One region of the Pseudoduganella sp. jia 12 genome, then DNA from elsewhere that is predicted to be linked to it. Evidence: predicted binding sites of a transcription regulator. Region 1 holds the regulator's gene; each other region holds the start of a gene.
The links. Region 1 encodes HrcA, which represses chaperone genes, less so after heat shock. Its sites were predicted from a motif close to TTAGCACTCNNNNNNNNNGAGTGCTAA; they were not measured.
Positions count from the first base shown of each region.

Region 2: a site for HrcA is predicted at 2,006-2,032, ahead of groES (co-chaperone GroES). Genes of this name have one in related genera too.
Region 3: a site for HrcA is predicted at 1,357-1,383, ahead of rpoH (RNA polymerase sigma factor RpoH). Genes of this name have one in related genera too.

Region 1 is NZ_JBUXKP010000004.1:139,038-142,311, reverse strand. It holds gene ACY65G_RS09850 (outer membrane protein assembly factor BamE) at 1-219, opposite strand, end outside; gene fur (ferric iron uptake transcriptional regulator) at 412-840, shown strand; gene hrcA (heat-inducible transcriptional repressor HrcA) at 937-1,953, opposite strand; gene ACY65G_RS09835 (HAD family hydrolase) at 2,173-2,883, opposite strand; gene ACY65G_RS09830 (metallophosphoesterase family protein) at 3,005-3,274, shown strand, end outside.
Region 2 is NZ_JBUXKP010000012.1:68,279-71,552, forward strand. It holds gene groL (chaperonin GroEL) at 1-1,638, opposite strand, end outside; gene groES (co-chaperone GroES) at 1,677-1,967, opposite strand; gene ACY65G_RS24120 (hypothetical protein) at 2,216-2,350, shown strand; gene ACY65G_RS24125 (hypothetical protein) at 2,486-2,737, shown strand; gene ACY65G_RS24130 (cell division protein ZapA) at 2,734-3,045, shown strand; RNA gene ssrS (6S RNA) at 3,092-3,272, shown strand.
Region 3 is NZ_JBUXKP010000005.1:187,246-190,519, reverse strand. It holds gene ACY65G_RS13040 (cell division ATP-binding protein FtsE) at 1-141, shown strand, start outside; gene ftsX (permease-like cell division protein FtsX) at 138-1,052, shown strand; gene rpoH (RNA polymerase sigma factor RpoH) at 1,546-2,436, shown strand; gene ACY65G_RS13025 (hypothetical protein) at 2,774-3,238, shown strand; gene ggt (gamma-glutamyltransferase) at 3,235-3,274, shown strand, end outside.

The sequences.
Region 1 (3,274 bases):
TTTCAGTTGCGCCAGCATTTCCTTCGAGACGAAGTTGCCTTGCTGAATATCCGGGCGATACGGCGAGAAGAACCACATGAAGCGCTGGATCTGCGATGCCTTGGTGGTCACGGCGCCCTGCCCCGGTTCGACGACGGGGTTGGCCTGCTGCGCCACCTGCGCGCCTTCCTTCGGCCCCAGCACGGTCTTGCCGGCGCAGCCACCCAGTGCGACTGCCACGCAGGCCGCCGCCGCAAGCAGGGGCAGGCGGGATGTCCGCGGTTTCATAACTGGCAAGACCGCGAACGGGGCAGCAGGCAGGACGGACGACGGTGACGCTTGGGTGACGCGCATAAGTGACCTCAAATCGATTGAGCGGAAGTGCCGAAACGCTATATCATAAAGCACTCCAGCAAAAACCGACTACCGAACATGAGTAACAGCCCAACCGACCTGAAGGCCAGCGGCCTGAAGGCCACCCTGCCGCGCCTGAAGATTCTCGACATCTTCCAGAACAGTTCCGTGCGTCACCTGACGGCCGAAGATGTCTATAAGATCCTCCTGGCCGACAATATGGACGTCGGTCTTGCCACCGTTTATCGCGTGCTGACGCAGTTCGAACAGGCTGGCCTGTTGAACCGCAATCACTTCGAAAGCGGCAAGGCGATCTTTGAACTGAACCAGGGTTCCCACCACGATCACCTCGTGTGCCTCGATTGCGGCCGCGTGGAGGAATTCGTCGACGAGGAAATCGAAGCCCGCCAGCAGCGCATCGCCGTCGAACGCGGCTTCAAGATCGCCGAGCATGCATTGGCGATCTATGGCAGTTGCATAAAGGATAACTGCCCGCACCGGCACTGAACGCATCACCGTCAGTCAAAAACGGCCTTTACAGGCCGTTTTTTTATTGCAATGTTGCCTGAAAAATGGGGTACGTCCCCATTTTTCGAGCAACATTCAGCCCTGGCTGAGCGCGTTCGACAGCAGCCGCGACGTGATGTCCACGATCGGGATCACCCGTTCATAGGCCATCCGCGTCGGCCCGATCACGCCGAGCGTGCCGACGATCCTGCCGTTCGCCTCGTAAGGCGCGGTGACCACGCTCATCTCGTCGAGTGGCAGCAGGTTCGATTCGCCGCCGATGAAGATCTGCACGCCGGAAGCTTTCGACGACACGTCGAGCAGCTGCATCAACCCCGTCTTTTGCTCGAACATGTCGAACATCTGGCGCAGCGACGTCATGTTCGACGACAGGTCGCTCACCGACAGCAGGTTGCGTTCCCCGGAAATTACCATGTCGTCGCCGGTGTCGGCCATCGCCTCGCTGCCCGCCTCCACCGCCGCCTGCATCAGGCGGCCCATGTCGTCGCGCAGCTGGCGCAGTTCGCCCTGCATGCGCGTGCGCACCTCGTCGAACGCCAGGCCACTGTAGTGCTGGTTGATGAAGTTGGCCGATTGCTGCAGCTGGGACGGCGTGTAGTCGACGTCCGTCAGCAGCAGGCGGTTCTGCACGTCGCCACCGGGGGCGACGATCACCAGCAGGATGCGTTTTTCGCCCAGGCGCAGGAATTCGATCTGCCGGAATGCCGATTCGCGGCGCGGGCTCATCACCACGCCGGCGAACTGCGACAGCGACGACAGCATCTGCGCCGCGTTGGCGATCAGCTTTTGCGGCGGGTGCGCCTGCGGGCGCAGGCGCGATTCGACGGCGCTTTCGTCCATCGGCTGCACGGTCAGCAGCGTGTCGACGAAGATGCGGTAGCCGCGCGGCGTGGGCACGCGGCCGGCGGAAGTGTGGGGGCTGGCGACATAACCGAGTTCTTCCAGGTCGGCCATGATGTTGCGGATCGTGGCCGGCGACAGGTCAAGGCCGGAAATCTTCGACAGCGCGCGCGAGCCGACGGGCTGGCCATCGGCGATATAGCGCTCCACGAGGGCTTTGAGCAGGGTTTGGGCACGGGTATCGAGTTGCATGATCGGTTCACAGGCTAGGCAGAGTGGGTCACTTGACAACGGCGTGGCAAAGAAAAGTGATGGTTTTTTGTGTCAGGCAAGGCGCAAATGCCCCGGCATGGCGAACGATGGCGGGGCGTTGCCAACAACGCCTGGGCGCAAAAAGGCGCGCTTTCATGCCACGGTCAGTTGCCGGGGGACCCACTACTCATTATGCACCGCCAGGTGCGCGCCGGGAATTCAATCGACTAACTGTTGTTCCAGCCACGCAATCAGCTCCCCCACGTCGCGGCAAATCGCGTCGGGCACGATGCCTGCTTCCACGTGCGCCGTGCTGCCGGTGCGGTTCATCCACACGGCTTTCAGGCCTGCCTTCTGCGCGCCTTCCACGTCCAGGCGCAGGTCGTCGCCCACGTACACGGTTTCATGCGGCGCCACGCCGAGCGCTTCGCATGCCGCCAGGAAGATGCCCGGATCGGGTTTCGCCTTGCCGAACCGGCTGGCCGCGAGCGATACCTTGAAATGGTGGGCGAGGCCGATGACTTCAAGGTCGGCGTTGCCGTTCGAGATCGTGCCCAGCGTGACCTTTTCCGCCAGGCGCTGCAGCCCGGGCAGCACGTCGTGGTAAAGCTCGACGGTGTTGCGTGCGGCCGCGAACAGCTTGATGGCCTCGTCGAGCCGGGCCAGGTCTTCGCCCACGTGCTGGAACGCCGCTTCCAGCCCGGCGCGGCGCAGGCTGATCAGGTCGAGGTGGTGTTCCGGCTTTTCGGCCAGCAGCGCCATGCGGCGCGCCCGCAGTTCTTCGATCGTGAAGGTTTGCGCCACTTTCGGCGCGTGTTCGGCCAGCCACGCATGCAGCGCGCGTTCCGCTTCGGCGATCACGGGGCCGATCGGCCACAGCGTATCGTCCAGGTCGAACAGGATGGCTTTGGGTCGTGCGATATCGTTCATGGGACCATTGTCGCATGGCCCGGCCGGGAATACAGGCACGCTGTCGTTTCCGTATCCAGCGGGTCCGCATCCGTACCCACTTGGTGCTAAATTAACGGACTGTCATCGATCCGGGGTCATCATGCGCTTGCTGCATCCACTCTCCATTTCGCTTGCAGCCGCCCTCCTGGCCGGCTGCGCCACGACCGCGCCGCTGCCGCCGCAGGTACTGTCGGCCTACGTGGTGCTGGGCGAGGAAGGCGCCGCCACGGCGCGCGCGATCACGTCGGCCACGGCCTGCCCCACGCTGGACGTGGATGGCCGCCCGGTGCCGATGACGGTGCGCGCCGTGCCGGCCACGGTCGCGCAGCGGCCCACCGCATCGGGACCGGCCGATTCGAAGCCTTCGGCG
Region 2 (3,274 bases), on a different contig from region 1:
GCCGTCCATGCCGCCCATGCCACCCATGCCACCCATGCCACCCATGCCGCCGGCTGGCTTGTCTTCCACCACTTCAGCCACCATGCAGTCGGTCGTCAGCATCAGGCCGGCGATCGATGCGGCGTTCTGCAGTGCCGAACGGGTCACCTTGGCCGGATCCAGCACGCCCATTTCGACCATGTCGCCGTAGGTGCCGTTGGCGGCGTTGTAGCCGTAGTTGCCGGTGCCGCCCAGGACGGCGTTCACCACCACCGACGATTCTTCGCCGGCGTTCTGCACGATCATGCGCAGCGGCTCTTCCATCGCGCGCAGCACGATCTTGATGCCGGCTTCCTGGTCAGGGTTGTCACCCTTCACGGTCAGCGCAGCACGGGCACGCAGCAGGGCCACGCCGCCGCCAGGAACGATGCCTTCTTCCACGGCAGCGCGGGTAGCGTGCAGTGCATCTTCCACGCGGGCTTTCTTTTCCTTCATTTCGACTTCGGTGGCAGCGCCAACCTTGATCACGGCAACACCGCCGGCCAGCTTGGCCACGCGCTCTTGCAGTTTTTCGCGGTCGTAGTCCGAAGTGGCTTCTTCGATCTGTGCGCGGATCTGCTTGACGCGGCCTTCGATGCCCACGGCTTCGCCGGCGCCGTCGATGACGATCGTGTTTTCCTTGCCCACTTCGATGCGCTTGGCCTGGCCCAGTTCGGCCAGCGTGACTTTTTCCAGCGTCAGGCCGACTTCTTCAGCCACCACCTGGCCGCCGGTCAGCACGGCGATGTCTTCCAGCATGGCCTTGCGACGGTCGCCGAAGCCAGGAGCCTTCACGGCGCAGGTCTTCAGGATGCCACGGATATTGTTGACCACCAGGGTCGCCAGCGCTTCGCCTTCGATGTCTTCGGCGATGATCAGCAGCGGACGGCCGGCCTTTGCCACTTGCTCCAGTACCGGCAGCAGGTCGCGGATGTTCGAGATTTTCTTGTCGAACAGCAGGACGAACGGGTTTTCCAGGACGGCGACCTGCTTTTCCTGGTTGTTGATGAAGTAAGGAGACAGGTAGCCGCGGTCGAACTGCATGCCTTCCACGATGTCCAGCTCGTCGTTCAGCGACTTGCCGTCTTCCACGGTGATGACGCCTTCCTTGCCCACTTTTTCCATCGCTTCAGCGATGCGCTCGCCGATCGAGTAGTCGGAGTTCGCGGAGATCGCGCCAACCTGGGCGATTTCCTTCGACGTGGTGCATGGCTTGGCGATCTTCGTCAGTTCTTCGACGGTGGCGGCCACGGCCTTGTCGATGCCGCGCTTCAGGTCCATCGGGTTCATGCCGGCGGCAACGAACTTCATGCCTTCGCGCACGATGGCTTGTGCCAGCACGGTCGCGGTGGTGGTGCCGTCGCCGGCGTTGTCGGAAGTCTTCGATGCGACTTCCTTCACCATCTGCGCGCCCATGTTCTGCAGCTTGTCTTTCAGTTCGATTTCTTTCGCGACCGAGACACCGTCCTTGGTCACGGTCGGGGAGCCGAACGAGCGCTCCAGTACGACGTTGCGGCCTTTCGGGCCCAGGGTGACCTTGACCGCGTTGGCCAGGATGTTGATGCCTTCAACCATTTTGGCGCGCGCTGCGTCGCCGAAAATCACTTCTTTAGCTGCCATGTTCGAATTCTCCAGAATCTAGGTAAGGGGTCGGCCGATTACTTGTTGACGATGGCCAGGATGTCTTCTTCGCGCATCACCAGCAGCTCTTCGCCGTCAACCTTGACAGCTTGGCCAGAGTATTTGCCGAACAGAACGCGGTCGCCGACTTTCACTTCCAATGCGCGCAGCGTGCCGTTGTCGGCAACCTTGCCGTTGCCCACTGCCAGCACTTCACCCTGGTCCGGCTTTTCAGCGGCGGCATCAGGGATGATCAGACCGGATGCGGTCTTGGTTTCCTGGTCCAGGCGTTTAACGATGACGCGATCGTGCAAGGGGCGAAGGTTCATACAAAACTCCTTATGTGTACAGTGAGGTTGATTCGTTGTTAGCACTCTCGACTAACGAGTGCCAACGATTATAGGGATGGTCACAAGTGATTTCAAGAGGATTCATATTGGAAAAACGTACAAGCCCCGGCCGGGGCGGCTGACGCCCGCCTGTGTTTTGACAAAGCCGCGGCGGAAGCGCACACTGTCCGTTCGCATTTGGAAGCATTCATCAAACACTGCAACAACATTGTTGAGCGGAGGCTGCGATGTTCCAGACCAAATTACCGAGAGACTTGCATGCGCCCGAATGGGTGCGTGTGGCGCTTAACGTTGCCGCCGGCGCGGCGTTGGGTGTGCTGGCCGGAGCCGCGTTGCTGCTGGCCGTGGGTGCGATCACCTGATCGTTCGGGTTCCTGAAATTCCCCTGTGCCGTCCTCCCATGCCGCGTGGGGGCGGCATGTCGACACGCATTCTCGACGCACTCATTAAGATTATATTAAGTATATAAGTCAGCCGATTCGGTTGACCACGTCATCGTGCCGTCCTATAGTGGCGGGATGATTGCAGACTTCCAAGAACTTTCCGACAAGATCGAGCAGTTGGCCGAAATGGCGCAGGCATTGCGCCGTGAAAACGCGCAATTGCGCCAGGCCAATGCCGCGATGGTGGCTGAAAACCTCGGCTACCAGAAGCGCCTGGCCGAAGCGCATGCGCGCGTGTCGGCGTTGCTGGAACATATTCCCCCGCTGGAAACGGCCACCCCTGAAAACGAGGATATTCCGTCATGAGCAATGTGGACGTGACCATCCTGGGTTCGTCGTACCGTCTCGTCTGCAAGGAAGGCGAGGAGCGTGCGCTGCGCGAAGCCGCGGCGTTGCTGGACAAGAAAATGACCACCATCCGCGATACCGGCAGGGTAAAGGGCAACGACCGCATCGCGGTGATGGCCGCGCTGTCGATGGCGGCCGAGTTCCTGACTGCGAAAGCGCCGGCCGGACCGCTGTCCGAGATCTCCCTGCTCGAAGTGCAGCACAAGATCGCCGCGATGCACCGGGTGCTCGACAGTGCGCTGACCCCGCAAGAAAATCTCTTCTGACGCACGATAGGACTTTCCCTTATCGAGATAGAGGAGTAAACTCCGTGTCACCCTGCGGTGTTCGAGAAGTGCCATATATTCCTTGAACCATTTACACGCATAGGTCGCGGAACATTGTTTGGCGGGTGTGAGCGTCGCTAGTCCGATGAACCCGAAGTTGAACTGACTGTGACCGCCTTGAACCGTAAGGTTCAGGATGCCGGCATGACGGCACAGGCGGGGCCTTATT
Region 3 (3,274 bases), on a different contig from region 1:
AACAAGGTATTCGATGCGCTGCGCGCGTTCAACAAGGCCGGCGTTACCTGCCTGATCTCCACCCACGACGAGCTGGTGCTGGACAGCGCCACCCGCGTGATCCAGCTGCAGCGCGGCGAACTGCTGGCGGAGGCCGCATGAGCGTGTGGCTGCGTCAACATGGCTATGCGCTGGGCTCCGCGCTGGTGCACCTGCGCCGCGCGCCGGGCTCGTTCTTCTTCAATATCCTCGTCGTGGCGATCGCGCTGGCGCTGCCGTTCGCCGGCGTGACAGTGCTGGACAATATCCGGCCGATGTCCGAACAGATGGCCGTCGATCCGGAACTGTCCGTGTTCCTGAAGCAGGACTTGCCGCGCGAGCACACGCAGGGCATGGCCGGCTCGCTGCGCGCGGCCGCGAAAAACGCCCGGATCGTGTTCGTGCCCCGGGAAAAGGCGCTCGAGGAGTTACAGGAAAAGAATGGCGTGGCCGGCGTGATCGACACGCTGGGCGAAAATCCGCTGCCGGACAGTTATGTCGTTCGGCTCGACGCTTTCCAGAGCGCGGCGGAGAGTGTCCATGTGGACGAGATCGCCGAACGCATCCGTGCCATTCCCGGCGTCGAATCGGTGCAGGTCGATTCGGAATGGGTCAAGCGGCTGGCCGCACTGCTGGGCGTGCTGCGCGTGGGCCTGATGCTGCTGGCTGCCACGCTCGGCACCGTGGTCGTGGCGGTCGTGTTCAACACGATCCGGCTGCAGGTGCTCACGCAACGGGAGGAAATCCTCGTATCGCGGCTGATCGGCGCCACCGACACGTATATCCAGCGCCCGTTCTATTACACGGGGGCGTTGCTGGGGCTGTGCGCCGGCATCGTTGCGCTGGGCGCGGTGGCCCTGTCGCTGCGACCGCTGAACCGGGCCATTGCCGAGTTCGCCCGGCTGTATGCTTCGGAATTCCAGCTGTCCCCGCTCGAACCGCTGGCGATGGCGTTGTTGCTGGCCCTGTCCGCCGGCCTGGGTCTCGTTGGCGCGGCCTTGTCGGTACGGCGGCAACTGAAGCGGCTGTCCTGACAGGGCTTTACCGGTCCTGTCCCGATAAGGTTCGGCCCTTGCAATCGGGCGGGCCGCCCTTATCTGTTTGTTCACACCTTCCTGCCGGCGTACAAAGTCGTTGGCTGCGGTCCTACACGCCTCCCCGGCCCATCGTGCGTTCACGCACAGAGTGCGTTGCGCCCTGTCGATAATCTTGATCCCAATCCTTTGATCCAGCTCAAATTCTGGCAAGTAATAAATGCCGGCGTGAGCCGTATTCCAGGCCTAACGGCTAGTATCGAGCCATAGTATTTTGGCTATCGGGGCCATTGAATAGTCTAGATTGGCACTCCTTAGTGGAGAGTGCTAATATATGTTCAAACGCAACGTTGAACACGGCAAAGCTTGACAGACAGCCCTTGCCGGTGGTTAAGACCGAATTAAGTTCGACACTGCATGCTGTATGCAAATGTCGTGCTGCAATCCCGCAGCGTGACGGAGCAAGACCTTCAAGCGAGGAATGAAAATGACTATGTCCACACCTTCCGCCCTCGTTCCAGCCGGAACCAGTGCACTGGGACTCGGGTTCAGCGGCAACCTGGGTAACCTGGACGCCTACATTTCCGCTGTGAACCGCCTGCCGATGCTGACGCATGAAGAAGAAGTCTCGCTGGGCCGGCGCCTGAAGGAAAACAACGACCTGAAGGCGGCTGAAAAGCTCGTGCTGTCCCACCTGCGTCTCGTCGTATCGATCGCCCGCGGCTACCTGGGTTATGGTCTGCCGCATGCCGACCTGATCCAGGAAGGCAACATCGGCCTGATGAAGGCGGTGAAGCGCTTCGACCCGGACCAGAACGTGCGCCTCGTGTCGTACGCGATGCACTGGATCAAGGCCGAGATGCACGAGTACATCCTGAAAAACTGGCGCCTGGTGAAAGTGGCGACGACGAAGGCACAGCGCAAGCTGTTCTTCAACCTGCGCAGCCATAAAACGGGCCTCGATGCGATGACGCCGGCCCAGATCGATGCGCTGGCGAAAACGCTGGACGTGAAGCGCGAAGAAGTGATCGAGATGGAAACCCGCCTGTCCGGACGCGATATCGCCCTGGAAGCGCCGACCGACGACGAAGACGACAAATTCTCGCCGATCGCCTACCTGTCGTCCGACCTGTCGGAACCGACCAAGGTGCTGGAAGCGGAACAGGTGACGCGCCTGCAGTCCGAAGGCCTGGAAACGGCACTGGGCAAGCTGGACGCGCGCTCGCGCCGCATCGTCGAAGCGCGCTGGCTGGCCAACGATGACGGTTCCGGCGCCACGCTGCACACGCTGGCCGACGAGTTCGGCGTCTCCGCCGAGCGGATCCGCCAGATCGAATCGGCCGCGCTGAAGAAAATGAAAGGCGCGCTGGCCGCTTACGTGTAACGCGCCCCGCGCCACCCAGAAACCCGGCTTTTACGCCGGGTTTTTTATTGCCCAAAACCGGGGTCAGACCCCGATCACGGGAAATATTGCCAAACAATGGGGTCAGACCCCGATTTTTGGAAATATTGCCAGAAAATGGGGTCTGACCCCGGTTTTTGGAAACAGATTGAAGAACCGACCTCCTCCGACTATTTCCTTAAAAATAGGGTCCGTCCCCATTTTTTGAGCAACTTTTGTTCTCGAACGCTCCATTTCCAGGCAGATAATGCTCAGCCGTGCGCTGCCAATAATAACAATTTGATAACCTCGCCTCCCCAGTCATTTGCATGGAGGACCTATGCAAGCCAGGTTTGTCGGCACCATTACCGGTGCGTTGATGTTCGGCGTGGTGGCCGCCTGTTCGGTCGAGCGCACGCAATCGGCGGCGGACGTGGCGGATGCCAAGCCGCGCAAGACCAGCGCCATTTATGCGCTGCGCCAGGGCGAAAGCGTGATGCTGGCGCCGGGCACCACGTTGAAGCTCGACCGCATCAACGACAGCCGCTGTAAGAAAGGCGCGGTCTGCGTCTGGGCCGGCTATATCAGCTACACGTTCACGCTGACGAGCCGCCTCGGCACGCGTAATTTCGTGCTCGCGGAAAACATGCCGAATGCGCAGCCCGCCATCACGCAGGATGGCCTGACGTTCGCGCTGGAAAAACTGGAGCCGCCCGAACCGCCCGCCCTGGACGAGGCGCTGCCGGATTATCGGGTAAGCTTGCGCGTATCCATCGTTCAACCGGCCCAGCCCGCCAAAACATGACCAGACGCCTCGTCGCCACCATCGTCCTGACCGCTC